2 regions of the Streptomyces sp. A2-16 genome follow, and region 1 is predicted to be linked to the other one. Evidence: riboswitches for the same ligand, from Rfam matches in the RefSeq annotation. Region 1 holds a riboswitch; the other holds the start of a gene.
What was found. Region 1 has a riboswitch for thiamine pyrophosphate ahead of IOD14_RS09065 (thiamine ABC transporter substrate-binding protein). Riboswitches for the same ligand answer to the same signal wherever they lie in the genome.

Region 1 (7,591 bases):
TCCACATGGTCCGGCTTCCTCGGCTTCGTCGCCCTCGTCATCGGCAGCGCGCTCGCCCTGATCGGCATCTACGCGGCGGTCAGCACCTACCGCGGCCTGGACCCCGCCCGCCGCCGAGGCCAGGCACTCCCGGTCACCCTCACCGCCTTCTTCTTCGTGGCCATCGGCCTCGCGATCGCGGCCTTCGGCCTGTGGATCCTCTGAACGCGGTTCCGGAATGATCTGCGGCACGGGTACGGCCATGCCTGAGCCCCGAGTGGTGACACGAAGGGTGTCGCCGTCGAGCTGGAGGGTGTTCTCGGCAAGCGTCCCGCCGGCTCAACCGACACGAGCGGACCTTCGTGTGGCCCCCTCTGAGACGCTGGGCAGATGCTCACTGAAGACGAAGCACGGGGGCTCGTTCTGGCGGAGCTCGCGCAGGCCGAAAGAGCGACACACCTAGAGCTCGCCATCTCCAGGGTTGAACCCGTGTCGTTCGGGTGGGTGTTCTATTGGTGCGCGCGACAGGACATCGGTCGTCCCGCCGGCCAACGGCCCTCACTCGGCGGGAACGGCCCTTTCCTGGTGGATCAGGAGCGCGAGCGGATTATCCGAGCTGCGACCAGCAGGCCCGTACCCCTGCAGATCGCGGAATACGAGCGTCGGCTGCGGCGTGAGGCTCATGTCGGGAACGCGGCGGCGAAGCGCGCTGTGCAGCAAGGAGGTACAGCAGCCACTGCACCCGTAGCCGACCGCCATCAGCCTCCGACGGCCGACTGATCTGCCGAGCAGACCCCGGCAGATCATGCGAACGGCGACAGGCCCTTGCTCCCCAGGTGAGCGAGCAACGAGTCGAGGCAGGCGTCCGGCGTGGTCAGGTCGGCCCGGAAGAACGACTCCTCGCCGAGGGGCCCGCCGCTGACGATGACCATCCATGCCGCCCGTCCCTCGACCATGCGGTCACCGTCGACCTTGAAGAAAGCCGTGACTCCGCGCTCGGCCAGCCACTCCATCAGTTCGAGCATGTCCACGCGCACCCCTCCGGGGAGATCATCCCATCCCCGGCGGCACGGCTCCTGGGCCGCAACCGGACCGTCCGAAGCCGGCCACGACGACAGCCGGCGCCCACAGGTGACCACCCCCACCCCGCTGTGGCCCGGGCCCCCCGCGTTGATCTGCCACACTGGAAGGGTTATGCCTGCACCCGGAGAACTCACTTTCGTCGCCCCCCGCGGAGCCAAGAAGCCGCCGCGGCACCTTGCCGATCTCACGCCTGCCGAGCGCAAAGAGGCTGTTGCCGAGATCGGGGAGAAGCCGTTTCGTGCCAAGCAGCTCTCGCAGCACTACTTCGCGCGGTACGCGCACGACCCGGCGGAGTGGACGGACATCCCGGCCGGTGCGCGCGGGAAGCTCCAGGAGGCGTTGCTTCCCGAGCTCATGACCGTCGTACGGCATCTGTCGACCGACCAGGGGACCACGCGCAAGACGCTGTGGCGGCTGTTCGACGGGACGCTCGTGGAGTCGGTGCTGATGCGGTACCCGGACCGGGTGACCATGTGCATCAGCTCGCAGGCCGGGTGCGGGATGAACTGTCCCTTCTGTGCGACGGGACAGGCCGGGCTGGATCGCAATCTGTCCGCGGCCGAGATCGTCCATCAGATCGTCGACGGGATGCGGGCGCTCAGGGACGGGGAGGTCCCCGGGGGTCCTGCGCGGCTGTCCAACATCGTCTTCATGGGGATGGGCGAGCCCCTCGCCAACTACAAGCGGGTCGTCACCGCCATCCGCGCGCTCACCGATCCCGCGCCGGACGGGCTCGGGCTGTCGCAGCGCGGCATCACCGTGTCGACCGTCGGGCTCGTGCCCGCCATTCACCGGTTCGCCGACGAAGGCTTCAAGTGCCGGCTCGCGATCTCGCTCCACGCTCCCGATGACGAACTGCGCGACACCCTCGTCCCCGTGAACACGCGGTGGAAGGTGCGCGAGGTCCTCGACGCCGGGTTCGAGTACGTCGAGAAGTCCGGACGGCGGCTCAGCATCGAGTACGCGCTCATCCGGGACATCAACGACCAGGCCTGGCGCGGTGACCGGCTCGGGCGGCTGCTCCGGGGCAAGCCCGTGCACGTCAACCTCATCCCGCTGAACCCGACCCCGGGGTCGAAGTGGACCGCGTCGCGGCCCGAGGACGAGAAGGCCTTCGTCGAGGCGATCGCCGCGCACGGTGTGCCGGTGACCGTCCGGGACACCCGTGGTCAGGAGATCGACGGGGCCTGTGGCCAGCTCGCGGCCACCGAGCGGTAGTCTGACGAACGTACGTACACCTTCATATCCGACAGGGGAGCGCCACAGCGCTGAGAGTGCGGCAATCGGGCCGCAGACCCTCTGAACCTCGCCCAGGTCATTCTGGGTAGGAAGTTCGGTCATCACCGTGAACAACAAGAAGCTTCTCGCTGCCGTGGTCGGCCTCGGTCTCGTCACGCTGTCCGCCTGCGGGTCCTCGTCCGACGACAGCAGTGGCGGCGACTCCAAGACCGTCACCCTCGTCAGCCACGACTCCTGGGCCGTCTCCAAGAACGTCCTGGCCGACTTCGAGAAGAAGTCCGGCTACAAGGTCAAGGTCCTGGAGGACGGCGACGCCGGGCAGGCCGTCAACAAGGCCATCCTCACCAAGGACAACCCGCAGGGCGACGTCTTCTTCGGCGTCGACAACACCCTGCTCTCCCGCGCGCTCGACAACGGCCTCTTCCAGTCGTACGAGGCGAAGGGCGCCGACCGGATCAAGGCCGAGTACCGGGCCGACCAGGACAAGCACCGGGTCACGCCCATCGACACCGGCGACATCTGCGTCAACTACGACAAGGCCTGGTTCACCGCGCACAAGCTCCAGCCGCCGACGTCGTACGACGATCTGATCAAGCCCGCCTACAAGAACCTCCTCGTCACCGAGAACGCCTCCACGTCCTCACCGGGGCTCGGATTCCTGCTCGGGTCCGCCGCGAAGTACGGGGACGACGGCTGGCAGGGTTACTGGAAGAAGCTCAAGGACAACGGCGTCAAGGTCGTCGACGGCTGGGAGCAGGCCTACAACGAGGAGTTCTCCGGGTCGGCCGGCGGCAAGAAGGCCAAGGCCGATCGGCCGCTCGTCGTCTCCTACGCCTCCTCGCCGCCCGCCGAGGTGATCTACGCCGACCCGAGGCCGAAGACCGCGCCCACCGGGGTCGCCGACGGCACCTGCTTCCGGCAGATCGAGTACGCCGGGCTGCTCAGCAACGCCAAGAACAGCAAGGGCGGCAAGGCGTTCCTGGACTTCCTGCTCACCAAGGAGTTCCAGCAGGACATGCCGCTCAACATGTTCGTCTATCCGGTGGTGGAGGGGGCCGCGGTACCGGCCGAGTTCACCGAGTACGGTCCGCAGGCCAAGGATCCCGAGACCATGGATCCGGCCAAGATCGCCGACAACCGTGACGACTGGGTCAAGTCGTGGACCTCGCTCGTACTGAGGTAGCCGGCAGGCGCAGGGGCAGCGCGGCGCGGCTCGGTCTCATGGCCGTGCCCGTCGCGTTCTTCGCCGTCTTCTTCGCCTATCCCGTCGCCGCGATCGTCACGCGCGGCCTCAAGACCGACGGGACGTGGCAGCTCGGCAGGATCACCGACGTCCTCACCCAGCCGGACATCCGGCACGTCCTGTGGTTCACCACCTGGCAGGCGCTCGCCTCCACCGTGCTCACGCTGCTGATCGCGCTCCCCGGCGCGTACGTCTTCGCGCGCTTCGACTTCCCCGGCAAGCAGATCCTGCGGGCCGTGGTCACCGTCCCCTTCGTCCTGCCGACCGTCGTCGTCGGCACGGCCTTCCTGGCGCTGGTCGGCCGCGGCGGACTGCTGGACGAGCTGTGGGGCGTACGGCTGGACACCACCGTGTGGGCGATCCTGCTCGCGCACGTCTTCTTCAACTACGCGGTCGTCGTACGGACCGTCGGCGGACTGTGGGCCCAGCTCGACCCGCGTCAGGAGGAGGCCGCGCGGATGCTGGGCGCGTCCAGGCTCGCGGCCTGGCGGACGGTCACCCTCCCGGCGCTCGGGCCGGCCGTGGCCGCCGCCGCGCTGATGGTCTTCCTGTTCACCTTCACCTCCTTCGGCGTGGTCCAGATCCTCGGCGGGCCGACCTTCTCCACCCTCGAAGTGGAGATCTACCGCCAGACCTCCGAGATCTTCGACCTCTCCACGGCCGCCGTGCTGACGCTCATCCAGTTCGTCGCGGTGGGCGCGGTCCTCGCCCTGCACGCGTGGACGGTACGACGCCGGGAGACGGCCCTGCGGCTCGTGGACGCCTCCGGCACCGCCCGGCGGCCGCGCGGGGCGGGGGAGCGGTCGCTGCTGGCCGGGGTCGTCGCGATCATCGCCGTACTCCTGCTGCTGCCGCTCGCCGTGCTGGTCCAGCGGTCGCTCGACGCACCCGACTTCGGCTACTACCGGGCGCTGACGAGCTCCGACGGCGGGGTCTTCCTCGTCCCGCCGATCGAGGCGGTCGGGAACTCGCTGGAGTACGCCCTCGCCGCGACCGCCATCGCGGTGGCGATCGGAGGGCTCGCGGCGGCCGCGTTGACCAGGCGGGACGCGGGGCGGTTCGTACGGGGCTTCGACGCGCTGCTGATGCTGCCGCTCGGGGTGTCCGCGGTGACCGTCGGCTTCGGGTTCCTGATCTCCCTCGACGAGCCGCCGCTGGACCTCAGACAGTCCTGGATCCTGGTGCCGCTCGCGCAGGCGCTGGTCGGGGTGCCGTTCGTCGTGCGGACCATGCTGCCGGTGCTGCGGGCCGTGGACCACCGGCTGCGGGAGGCCGCGGCCGTGCTCGGGGCCTCGCCGTGGCGGGTGTGGCGGGAGATCGACCTGCCCATGGTGCGGCGGGCGCTGCTGATCGCGGCGGGCTTCGCCTTCGCCGTGTCGCTGGGCGAGTTCGGGGCGACCGTGTTCATCGCACGGCCCGACAACCCCACCCTGCCGGTCGCCGTGGCCCGGCTGCTCGGACGTGCCGGTGATCTCAACTACGGCCAGGCGATGGCCCTTTCGACCATCCTGATGATCGTGTGCGCGGTGGCGCTGCTGGCCCTTGAACGGCTGCGGACCGACCGGACCGGGGAGTTCTGATGCTGCTGAGCCTTGCGGACGCGACGGTACGGTTCGGCGGGCGGGCCGTGCTCGACGGGGTCGGCCTGGATGTCGCCGAGCACGAGATCGTGTGTGTGCTCGGGCCGAGCGGCAGCGGCAAGTCGACGCTGCTGCGGGCGGTGGCCGGACTCCAGCCGCTCGACGAGGGGCGGGTGCTGCTCGACGGGCGCGACCAGGCCGGGGTGCCCGCGCACCGACGCGGGGTCGGGCTGATGTTCCAGGACCATCAGCTGTTCCCGCAGCGGGACGTGGGGGCCAACGTGGCCTTCGGGCTGCGGATGCACTCCGTCGCGAGAGCACAACGGGACGAGCGGGTGAGGGAGTTGCTCGACCTCGTCGGACTGCCGGGCGCCGGTCGCCGGGCCGTCGGCTCGCTGTCCGGCGGTGAGCAGCAGCGGGTCGCGCTGGCCCGGGCACTTGCCCCCCGGCCCCGGCTGCTGATGCTCGACGAGCCGCTCGGGCAGCTGGACCGTTCGCTGCGGGAGCGGCTGGTGGTCGAACTGCGGGAGCTGTTCGGGCGGTTGGGCACCACCGTGCTCGCGGTCACCCACGACCAGGGCGAGGCCTTCGCGCTCGCCGACCGGGTCGTGGTGATGCGGGACGGGCGGATCGCCCAGTCCGGTACGCCGCTTGAGGTGTGGCAGCGGCCGGCCGACGAGTTCGTGGCCCGCTTCCTCGGCTTCGAGAACGTGGTCGAGGGGACGGTGACGGGCGAGGCCGCGGACACGGTGTGGGGCAAGGTGCCGGTGCCCCCGGGAGCCGCCCAGGGGGTCCGGAGCGTGCTGGTGCGGCCGGTGGGAGTGCGGCTCGTGGCGGCCGACGACGGACTGCGCTGCACGGTCGCCGCGCGCACCTTCAAGGGCACCCATGTCGCCGTACATCTGCAACCCGCGGACGGCGGGCCGCGGTTGGAGGCCGCGTGCGCGCTGCGGGAGGCGCCGGGGGTCGGGGACGCGGTCGGGGTGGAGTTCGACGCGGCCGACATCGTCGTGCTGGGCTGACGCGGGCGGCAGCGTCGTGGTGGGCTGGCGTGGGTGTGGGCCACAGCGATCGCGGGCGGGCCAGATCGTCGTGCTGGGCTGACGCGGGCGGGTTGAAATCGTCGTGCTCGGGCGGTGTGGGCGGACATAGGGTGCGGGGCATGACGCTGCTCGCACATGACCGTTACTGCGACGAGATCGCCCATCAGGTGGGCCGGTTGAGGGCCGTGGTGACCTCCGGGGCCGACCTGGCGGTGACCGTGCCGACGTGCCCGGACTGGTCGCTGGAGCGGCTGGTGAGGCACACCGGGGGCGCTCTGCGCTGGGTGGAGCTGATGGTGCGGACCCGGGCCCAGGAGGAAGTGCCCGAGGAGCAGGTGCCGTCGGGGGAGGGGCCCGAGGACGCGGGTGAGCTGGACGCGTGGCTCGCCGAGACCGGCGACATGCTCGTCGCCGCGCTGCGGGAGGCCGGGCCGGACACCGAGGTGTGGTCCTGGGCCGGGGTTCCCACCTCCGGGTTCTGGGCCCGGCGGATGGCGCACGAGCTGACCGTCCACCGCGCCGACGCCACGCTCGCCGCCGGGCTGCCCTACGAGGTCGCCCCGGAGATCGCCGCCGACGCGATCGACGAGTGGCTGCAGATCGTGGAGTTCGTGCAGCGGACCATGCCGCACGACGAGGCACGGGAGCTGCGCGGGCCGGGGCGGAGCATCCATCTGCACGCCACCGACACGGCCGCGGAGCTGAACGCGGAGTGGCTGATCGGATTCACCGAGGACGTCATCGCCTGGCGGCGCGGGCACGAGAAGGCGACCGTCGCGCTGCGGGGGCCGCTGACCTCGGTCATGCTCGCCTTCTACCGCCGACTGCCGCTGGACAGCCCGGAGTTGGAGGTGCTCGGAGAGCGCCGGCTGCTGGAGTTCTGGCTGGAGCGGGCGAGCTTCGGGTGACCCGGGGGAGCGGGCGCCAAGGGGAGGGGTGAACCTCGTGCCGGTGGGTTTCCGGTGAACATGGCGACGGCCCGCCCCCGTTGGAGGGACGGGCCGTCGAAATGCTGTGGGCGTCAGCGGGAGCTGCTCGCTCCACGGCGGCGCAGGCCGAAGAAGACCGCTCCGCCGCCGATCGCCACGAGCGCGATCGCGATCCCGGCGATCAGACCGGTGTTGGAGTTGGCGCCGGTCTCGGCGAGGTTGGAGTCACCGGCGGCCGGCGACGGGGCGTTGCTCTCGACGGTCGCCGGGGCGGTGGTGCCCTCGGAGGCCGACGGGGTCGGGGTCGGGGACTCCTCGGCCGGGGTGCTGGCGGAGTCCGACGGGGTGGGCGTGGGCGTCGGGGTCGGCGTGTCCTCGGTCTTGCAGGCGGTCGCCGGGGTGATCAGGTTCGGCTTGATGTCCTCGCCCTTGATGTAGGGCAGGGCCTCGACGTGGATGCGGTACTCGGCGTTGGGCGCCCAGTCCTCCTCGAAG
Region 2 (7,591 bases), 7.8 Mb from region 1:
CCACACTGGACTGCGCGATGGAGAAGAGCAGCAGCAGCGGCAGTGCGGCGCCGGCGTAGGCGAGGACGAGCGTGTTGACGACGGACGCGATGTGGTCGCGGCCGATCCGGATACCCGCGCGGTACAGACCGCGCCAGCCCATCGTCGGGTTGGCCTCGTGCAGCTCCCAGACCGCCGAGGTCTGTGTGACCGTCACGTCGTCGAGGACACCGAGCGAGCCGATGATGACGCCGGCGAGCAGCAGACCGCTCATGTCGATCGACGGATACAACCCGTGGATGAGACCGGTGTTGTCGTCGGTGTTGCCGGTGAGCGCGGCCCAGCCGATGAACTGCGAGCCGAGGATGCCGATCAGCACCAGGGAGATCAGCGTCCCCAGGACGGCAACGGAGGTTCTGGCCGACAGGCCGTGGCACATGTAGAGGGCGATCAGCATGATGGCGCTCGACCCGATCACCGCCACGAGCAGCGGGTTCGAGCCCTGGAGGATCGCGGGCAGGATGAAGAAGTTCAGCACCATGAAGCTGATGGCCAGCGCGACCAGCGCCATGACTCCGCGCAGCCGCCCGACGACCACGACGGCGAGCGCGAAGATGCCGGCGAGCAGTCCCATCGGCAGCTTGCGGTTCACGTCGGTGACCGAGTACTGCAGGTCCCTCGGCGCGGAGGGCTCGTACGCGACCACGACCTTCTGGCCCTCGTGCAACTGCCGCGACTGATCCGGCTGGACGATCTCCGTGAATGTACGGCCCGTGTCGTTGCCGGTGTCGACCCGGATCGTCGCCTTCTTGCAGGTGCCGTTCGCCTGCTGCTCGGCGGACGAGCCCTCGGCGGTAGAGGTGTCCCCGGTCGGGGTCTCCCCCGAGGCGTTCACCGACTTGCAGCTGACGCTCACGACCTTGGTGACGGTTGCCTGCTGGGTCTGCCGGTCGAAGCCGACCCCGGTGCGTTCGTGCCCCGGAGCGCCACCGGGCCAGAGCACCGCGAGCCCCACCAGCACGGCCACCCCGAACGGGATGAGGATCGCCGCGATGACCTTGCGCAGGTGCTTGGAGACGGGGGTTGCCGGCCCGTGGCTGTGACTGTGCGAGTGGCCGTGCCCACTGCCGGCACCGTGCCCGCTCCCGGACGCGGGCTCGCTCCCGTGCCCCTGTCCATGCCCGTGGCCATCGCCGGGACCATGACCGTCACCGGGACCCTGCCCGTGCCAGTCACCCCCACGGCCACCGCCGCTCCCCGGACCGCCGCCGCCACTCCGACCGCCACCGCCAGGGCCACCTCCGCCCGGGCCGCCTGGACCCGCGCCCTGACCTTGGCCGTAGTCGTGACCACCGCCATGTCCGCCGCCGTGCTCATGCTCGTGCCAGCCGTCGGCCCCGGTGTCCCCGAAACCTCTGGGGGAACCGCTGCCGTGGACGTGCCCGGAGCCACTGCCGGGGCCGTACCCAGGGCCGTCTCCGGAGCCCGGTCGGCGCGGAGGCTCGGACGGCGGGTACGGAGGCTGATGCGTCGTGGTCACCGACCGATCATCGCAAGAACGACAGGGGCCCTCTGTTCACCGCGCCCGAATTGACGCTAGCGTGGTGGCACCTTTTGTACACGCGGGAGCTCGGAGCACCGGGCTGAGAGGGCGCTGACCTCCGTCCCAGCGATGTTTCACGTGGAACGTCATCTCCAGCGAGTGACGTTCCCCACGAAACGTCGACAGACGGAAAACGCTGCGTCGACCGCCGAACCTGTTACCGGGTAATGCCGGCGTAGGGAGTAGGTCTCATGACCATCAAGGACGCGCGCACGCCTGCCTCCGACCAGATCGACGAGGAGGCCGGGAAGTCCATCGGCTGGCACAAGGCGTACGTCGAGGGCTCGCGCCCCGATCTGCGGGTGCCGGTCCGCCAGGTGCACCTCACCAACGGGCAGTCGGTCACGCTGTACGACACGTCGGGCCCGTACACCGATCCGCTCACCGAGACGGATGTCCGCCGGGGCCTGGTGCCGCTGCGGGAGAACTGGATCGTCGCCCGCGGTGACACCGAGGAGTACGCGGGTCGCCCGGTACGCCCCGAGGACGACGGGATCAAGCACACCTCACCGCGCGGTGGCCTGCGCAACCTCGACGCGGTCTTCCCGGGGCGGCCACGGCAGCCGCGCCGCAGCCGTGACGGCAAGGCGGTCACCCAGCTCGCCTACGCCCGCCGCGGTGAGATCACACCGGAGATGGAGTACGTGTCCATCCGGGAGAACGTCTCGCCCGAGGTGGTCCGCGAGGAGATCGCGGCGGGCCGCGCGGTGCTGCCGGCGAACGTCAACCACCCGGAGATCGAGCCGATGATCATCGGCAAGCGGTTCCTGGTGAAGGTCAACGCCAACATCGGCAACTCGGCGGTGACGTCCTCCATCGAGGAGGAGGTCGAGAAGATGACCTGGGCGACCCGCTGGGGCGCCGACACGGTCATGGATCTGTCCACCGGCCGCAACATCCACACCACGCGCGAGTGGGTGCTGCGCAACTCCCCCGTCCCCATCGGCACGGTGCCGCTCTACCAGGCCCTGGAGAAGGTCGACGGCAGGGCCGAGGAGCTGACCTGGGAGATCTACAAGGACACGGTCATCGAGCAGGCCGAGCAGGGCGTGGACTACATGACGGTCCACGCGGGCGTGCGCCTGCCGTACGTACCACTGACGGCCAACCGCAAGACGGGCATTGTCTCGCGTGGCGGCTCGATCATGGCGGCGTGGTGCCTCGCCCACCACAAGGAGTCGTTCCTGTACGAGAACTTCGAGGAGCTGTGCGAGATCCTCGCCGCCTACGACGTCACGTACTCGCTGGGAGACGGCCTCAGGCCCGGCTCGATCGCGGACGCCAACGACGAGGCGCAGTTCGCGGAGTTGCGCACGCTCGGGGAACTCAACCGGATCGCGAAGCGCTTCCACGTACAGACCATGATCGAGGGCCCGGGGCACGTCCCGATGCACAAGATCAAGGAGAACATCGACCTTCAGCAGGAGATCTGCGACGAAGCTCCGTTCTACACGCTCGGCCCGCTGACCACCGACGTCGCGCCGGCCTACGACCACATCACCTCCGGCATCGGCGCCGCGATGATCGCCTGGTGGGGCACCGCGATGCTCTGCTACGTCACGCCCAAGGAGCATCTGGGCCTGCCCAACCGGGACGACGTCAAGACGGGTGTCATCACCTACAAGATCGCCGCCCACGCGGCCGACCTCGCCAAGGGACACCCGGGCGCCCAGGAGTGGGACGACGCCCTCTCCGACGCACGCTTCGAGTTCCGCTGGGAGGACCAGTTCAACCTGGCCCTCGACCCCGACACAGCCCGCGAGTTCCACGACGAGACCCTCCCGGCCGAACCGGCCAAGACGGCCCACTTCTGCTCCATGTGCGGGCCGAAGTTCTGCTCGATGAAGATCTCCCAGGACATCCGCCGCCGCCACGGTGGCAGTCAGGAGGAGATCGAGGAGGGCATGGCCCAGAAGTCGAAGGAGTTCGCGGCGGCGGGCAACCGGGTTTATCTGCCGATCGCCGACTGACGCAGGCGAACCGTCGGCGGGTGGTCCGCGGTCGGGTCTTCGGCTTGCGCTCCCCGTGGTGGGGGCGCAAGCCGAGGGGCGGTGCCGGGTGTCACTCCGGCTGGTGCTCCGGCCCCCCGAAGTCCGGGCTGGTGTAGTCCGGGCTGGTGAAGCTCGGGCGGGCACCGGAGGCCCCGTCGCCCGGGCTGCTGAAGCCCGGGCGGTCGTAGCCGAGGCTGGGCATCCGGCTGGTCGGTGCGGGCGGTGCCGTGTGGTGCAGTGCGGCGGTGCCGGGGTCGGCCAGGGCCTCCCGGAGGAAGGGGAGGATGCCCCGTTCCAGCAGGGCCTCGCGCCAGGTGTCCCTGGCCCGTGCCACCTCCTCGCTCAGTTCGCCGTATCCCGCGTCCGGCGAGGGCTGGTTGCGCAGGGCGGTGATGAGCAGGCCGCCGGCGGCGACCAGGATCGCGGCCGCGGTCAGGGCACCGAAGACCCATCCGATAGTGATCATGGCGTGGGCGAACGCCGGCGGTGGGCTGAGCATCTGGAGGATGTAGCCCACGAGCAGGAAGATCGCCGCGGCGATTCCGGCGAGGACGGGCGTCAGGACGGCGGCGACGGCGACGGCGCCCGCACCGGCGGTCTCGGCGACCTCTCCCATGGTGGTGGCGAGCCCCATCGCACCCGTGCCCGACTCGGCGGGGCCGGGTTCGTGCACGGACGACAGGGTGGACGGCGCCGGACGGCGCTGTTCCTCGCGGACCTTCACGTAGTGCTGGTACTCGGTCGCCGCGGCCGCCGTGATGAGTGCGGTGGCGTTCAGCGCCATGGTGCGCAGCTGTTCGGGATTCAGCCGCTGTCCGACAGCGGCCAGTTCGGGACGGTGTGGTGCGGAGCGCAGCGCCTCATCGAGGATCCGCTCGTACTCTTGGCGGTCCTCGCTGTGCAGGTGCTGCGGAACGCTGTTCATGTGCATCCCCCGATGCTCCGTAGGGCTTGGGGCTCGCATGCCAACGAGCCGTCGGGCAGAAACGGAGGGGAGCCTGCTACGGATAACCAGATGGTAGAGCGGCGACGGCACAGGGTGACAGGGGGTTTCCAGAAATTGGCCTCTGGCCTGCGCGGTCGACGGTCACTCCGTCATGGGGGAACGTCTGCCCCGAGAAGGTTCAGATATCCAGGGGCAGTTGCTGGACCAGCAGCTTTCCGGCCATGGTCACCCCGCCGTCCATCGCGATGGCCAGTCCGTCGGCGTAGACGTGCGGTCCCTCGACCACCGGACCGGAATCGTCCTCGCTGTCCTCGGAGCCCACTTCGCCGAGCAGATAGGGGATCGGGCTGTGGCCGTGAACGATGCGGACGCCGCCGTACGTATCGAGCAGCGAGCGCACATGGTCGGCGCCGCCTTCGTCGCGGAAGGAGAAGCGCTTGGTGAACTTGCGGAACAGGTCCCACACCTCGTCCGCGTCGTTGCGCGTGATCGTCTCGCGGACGGTGTCGTTGACCGCCTCGATCGAGTCGCCGTAGTCGAGATAGGCGGTGGTGTCGGAGTGGACGAGGAGATGGCCGTCGACCTCCTCCACCGCGTCGAGGCGGGACATCCATTGGAGGTGGTGGTCCTGGAGGCGGTCCATGTCGGTCTTCTGCCCGCCGTTGAGCAGCCAGGCCGCCTGGAAGGTGGCGGTGCCAGCGCCCGAGTTGACGGGGGTGTCGCCGAACCGCTTGGCGCCGAGCAGCAGCAGTTCGTGGTTGCCCATGAGGGCCTTGCAGTAGCCGCCTGCCGCCGCGGCCTCCGCGGACAGCCGCATCACGAGGTCGATGACGCCGATGCCGTCGGGACCGCGGTCCGTGAAGTCGCCGAGGAACCACAGCCGGGCGGTGCCCGCGCACCAGTTGCCCTCGGCGTCGACCAGGCCCTTCTCGTGGAGTGCGGCCATCAGTTCGTCGAGGTAGCCGTGGACGTCGCCGACGACGAAGAGCGGACCTGGACCGTCCTCCGCCTCCACAGCGGCGTCGGCGGCCGGCTGGAGTCCCTCGCCGTGGTGGATGACGGGCAGGTCCTGCTCGGTGGGGGTGTACCCCTCCGGGTAGGCCTCCTCGTGCGCCTGGACGACATCGCCGGGGTGTGTGCTGTGGTCGTAAGGACCGGTCTCGTTGACGTACGCGGGCACCCGGAAGTCGCGCAGCACTGCCGTGCGCTCCACCTCGGGTCCCTGACCGGCCCCCTGAGTCATCAGACCCCTCCACCATCGCGCCGCATCTGCACCGCTTCGGACTGCCTGGTCGCAGCGGCCCCGCGGTGTCGTGGGCCCATCATAGGAATGCGGATCGCGCCGTGTGATGACCCAGGGGTGGTGAATCGGAGCAAGACTCCTGTTCATCGCGGCATTCGCCCCGATTGGGCAGGGCTTCGACCACTGCACGGACGTGTCCGCCGGGCTGCGACCACCGCCCGGAGACGCCCGCCGGGCTGCGACCACCGCCCGGACCGCACCCACCGGGCTTCGGCCCCTGCCCGGCGGTCGGCTGTCGGCTACCCCTCCTCGGGCGACCGCGGCGGGCTGACCGTCGTCCGTGGGGCCCGTCGCTGGGACGAGGTGCGCACGATCAGTTCGGTCGGTATCACCTGCTCGACCGGTTGGTCCGATTCGACTCCTTCGATGGCGTCGATGAGGAGCTGGATCACGGCCGTGCCGATGCGGCGGGGCTTGAGGGAGAGCGTCGTGACGGGCGGCTCGGTGCTGGCGTACACCGTGGACTCGCTGCAGCAGACGATCAGCAGGTCGTCCGGGACGCGCAGCCCGTAGCGGCGGGCGGCGGCCAGCAGGTCGGTGCCGTTCGGGTCGAACAGGCCGTAGACGGCGTCCGGCCGGTCCGGGCGGGCGAGCAGCCGGTCGGCGGCGACGGCGCCCGCGCACGGATCGTGTGCCGGGTAGGCCTCGTAGACCGGATCCTGGCCCACCCGTTCGCACCAGCGCAGATACGCGGTGGTGGACAGATGGGTGTACGTGTCCGTCGTCGTCCCGGTCAGCAGGCCGATGCGGCGGGCGCCGGCGTCGGCCAGGTGGTCGAGGATGCCGAGGACGGCGGCCTCGTGGTCGTTGTCGACCCAGGCGGTGACGGGGAGCGCGCCGGCCGGGCGGCCGTCGGAGACCACCGGTAAACCCTGCCGGACCAGTTCGCTGACGACCGGGTCCTGGTCGGACGGGTCGATGACCACGGTGCCGTCCAGGGCGACGTTCGACCACACGTCGTGGCGTGAGGTCGCGGGCAGGATCACGAGGGCGTAGCCGCGGGCGAGCGCCGCGGAGGTGGCCGCCCGCGCCATCTCGGCGAAGTACGCGAACTCGGTGAAGGTGAAAGGTTCATCCCCGTACGTCGTCACCGTCAGGCCGATGAGTCCCGACTTGCCGGTACGGAGGGTTCTGGCCGCGGCGGAGGGCCGGTAGCCCAGCCGGTCGGCGACCTCCCTGACATGGCGGCGGGTGGCGTCCGGGAGCCTGCCCTTGCCGTTCAGGGCGTCGGACACGGTCGTGATGGAGACTCCGGCGGCGGCGGCCACGTCTCTGATGCCCGCCCGGCCCGGCCGACTGCCTCGACGTGAGGTTTCCGCGCGGCTCACCTGGTGCTTCCCTGCTGCTGTCATGGCGAGCCGATAGTAGGGCTCATGCGGTGGGGTAGGGCGGACGCATATGCACGCGTTGACAGGCACGTTTCTGCAAGGTCATCTGGTGTCAACTACCTGCGAAAAAAAGCCAGTTAAACGATCCAATGGCACTACGTAACTTGTCGGCACGCATAGGCCTGCCAAGTCCCCGATGTTTCGAAGAGGTCTCAACTCACCTTCACGGGTGACGCGCGCCACGGCGCGAGCCACCGGCGCATAGATATATGTGACCGCGCCCCCTGATTCGTCAGCCTTCGTACGGTGATGCCCCTGATGCCTGTGTGGCTGATGAGGTGACTCTCACCTGTACGCAGCGGCGCTCAATCCTCATAAGGTGAGCAGTATTGGATGCCGGCTGCCGGAGTCGGCCGCCATGCGTCGGTGGTCAAGAGGAGG

Region 2: it holds a riboswitch for thiamine pyrophosphate, as region 1 does, so the genes downstream of both, thiC (phosphomethylpyrimidine synthase ThiC) here and IOD14_RS09065 (thiamine ABC transporter substrate-binding protein) in region 1, are expected to answer to the same signal.

What each region holds. Positions count from the first base shown of each region.
Region 1 is NZ_CP063808.1:1,954,802-1,962,392, forward strand. It holds gene IOD14_RS09050 (hypothetical protein) at 1-204, shown strand, start outside; gene IOD14_RS09055 (hypothetical protein) at 783-1,004, opposite strand; gene rlmN (23S rRNA (adenine(2503)-C(2))-methyltransferase RlmN) at 1,174-2,280, shown strand; TPP riboswitch at 2,304-2,411, shown strand; gene IOD14_RS09065 (thiamine ABC transporter substrate-binding protein) at 2,408-3,484, shown strand; gene IOD14_RS09070 (iron ABC transporter permease) at 3,460-5,124, shown strand; gene IOD14_RS09075 (ABC transporter ATP-binding protein) at 5,124-6,146, shown strand; gene IOD14_RS09080 (maleylpyruvate isomerase family mycothiol-dependent enzyme) at 6,287-7,075, shown strand; gene IOD14_RS09085 (LAETG motif-containing sortase-dependent surface protein) at 7,189-7,591, opposite strand, start outside.
Region 2 is NZ_CP063808.1:9,709,524-9,717,114, reverse strand. It holds gene IOD14_RS43690 (YibE/F family protein) at 1-1,519, opposite strand, end outside; TPP riboswitch at 1,592-1,781, shown strand; gene thiC (phosphomethylpyrimidine synthase ThiC) at 1,774-3,552, shown strand; gene IOD14_RS43680 (hypothetical protein) at 3,644-4,504, opposite strand; gene IOD14_RS43675 (metallophosphoesterase) at 4,698-5,762, opposite strand; gene IOD14_RS43670 (LacI family DNA-binding transcriptional regulator) at 6,062-7,174, opposite strand.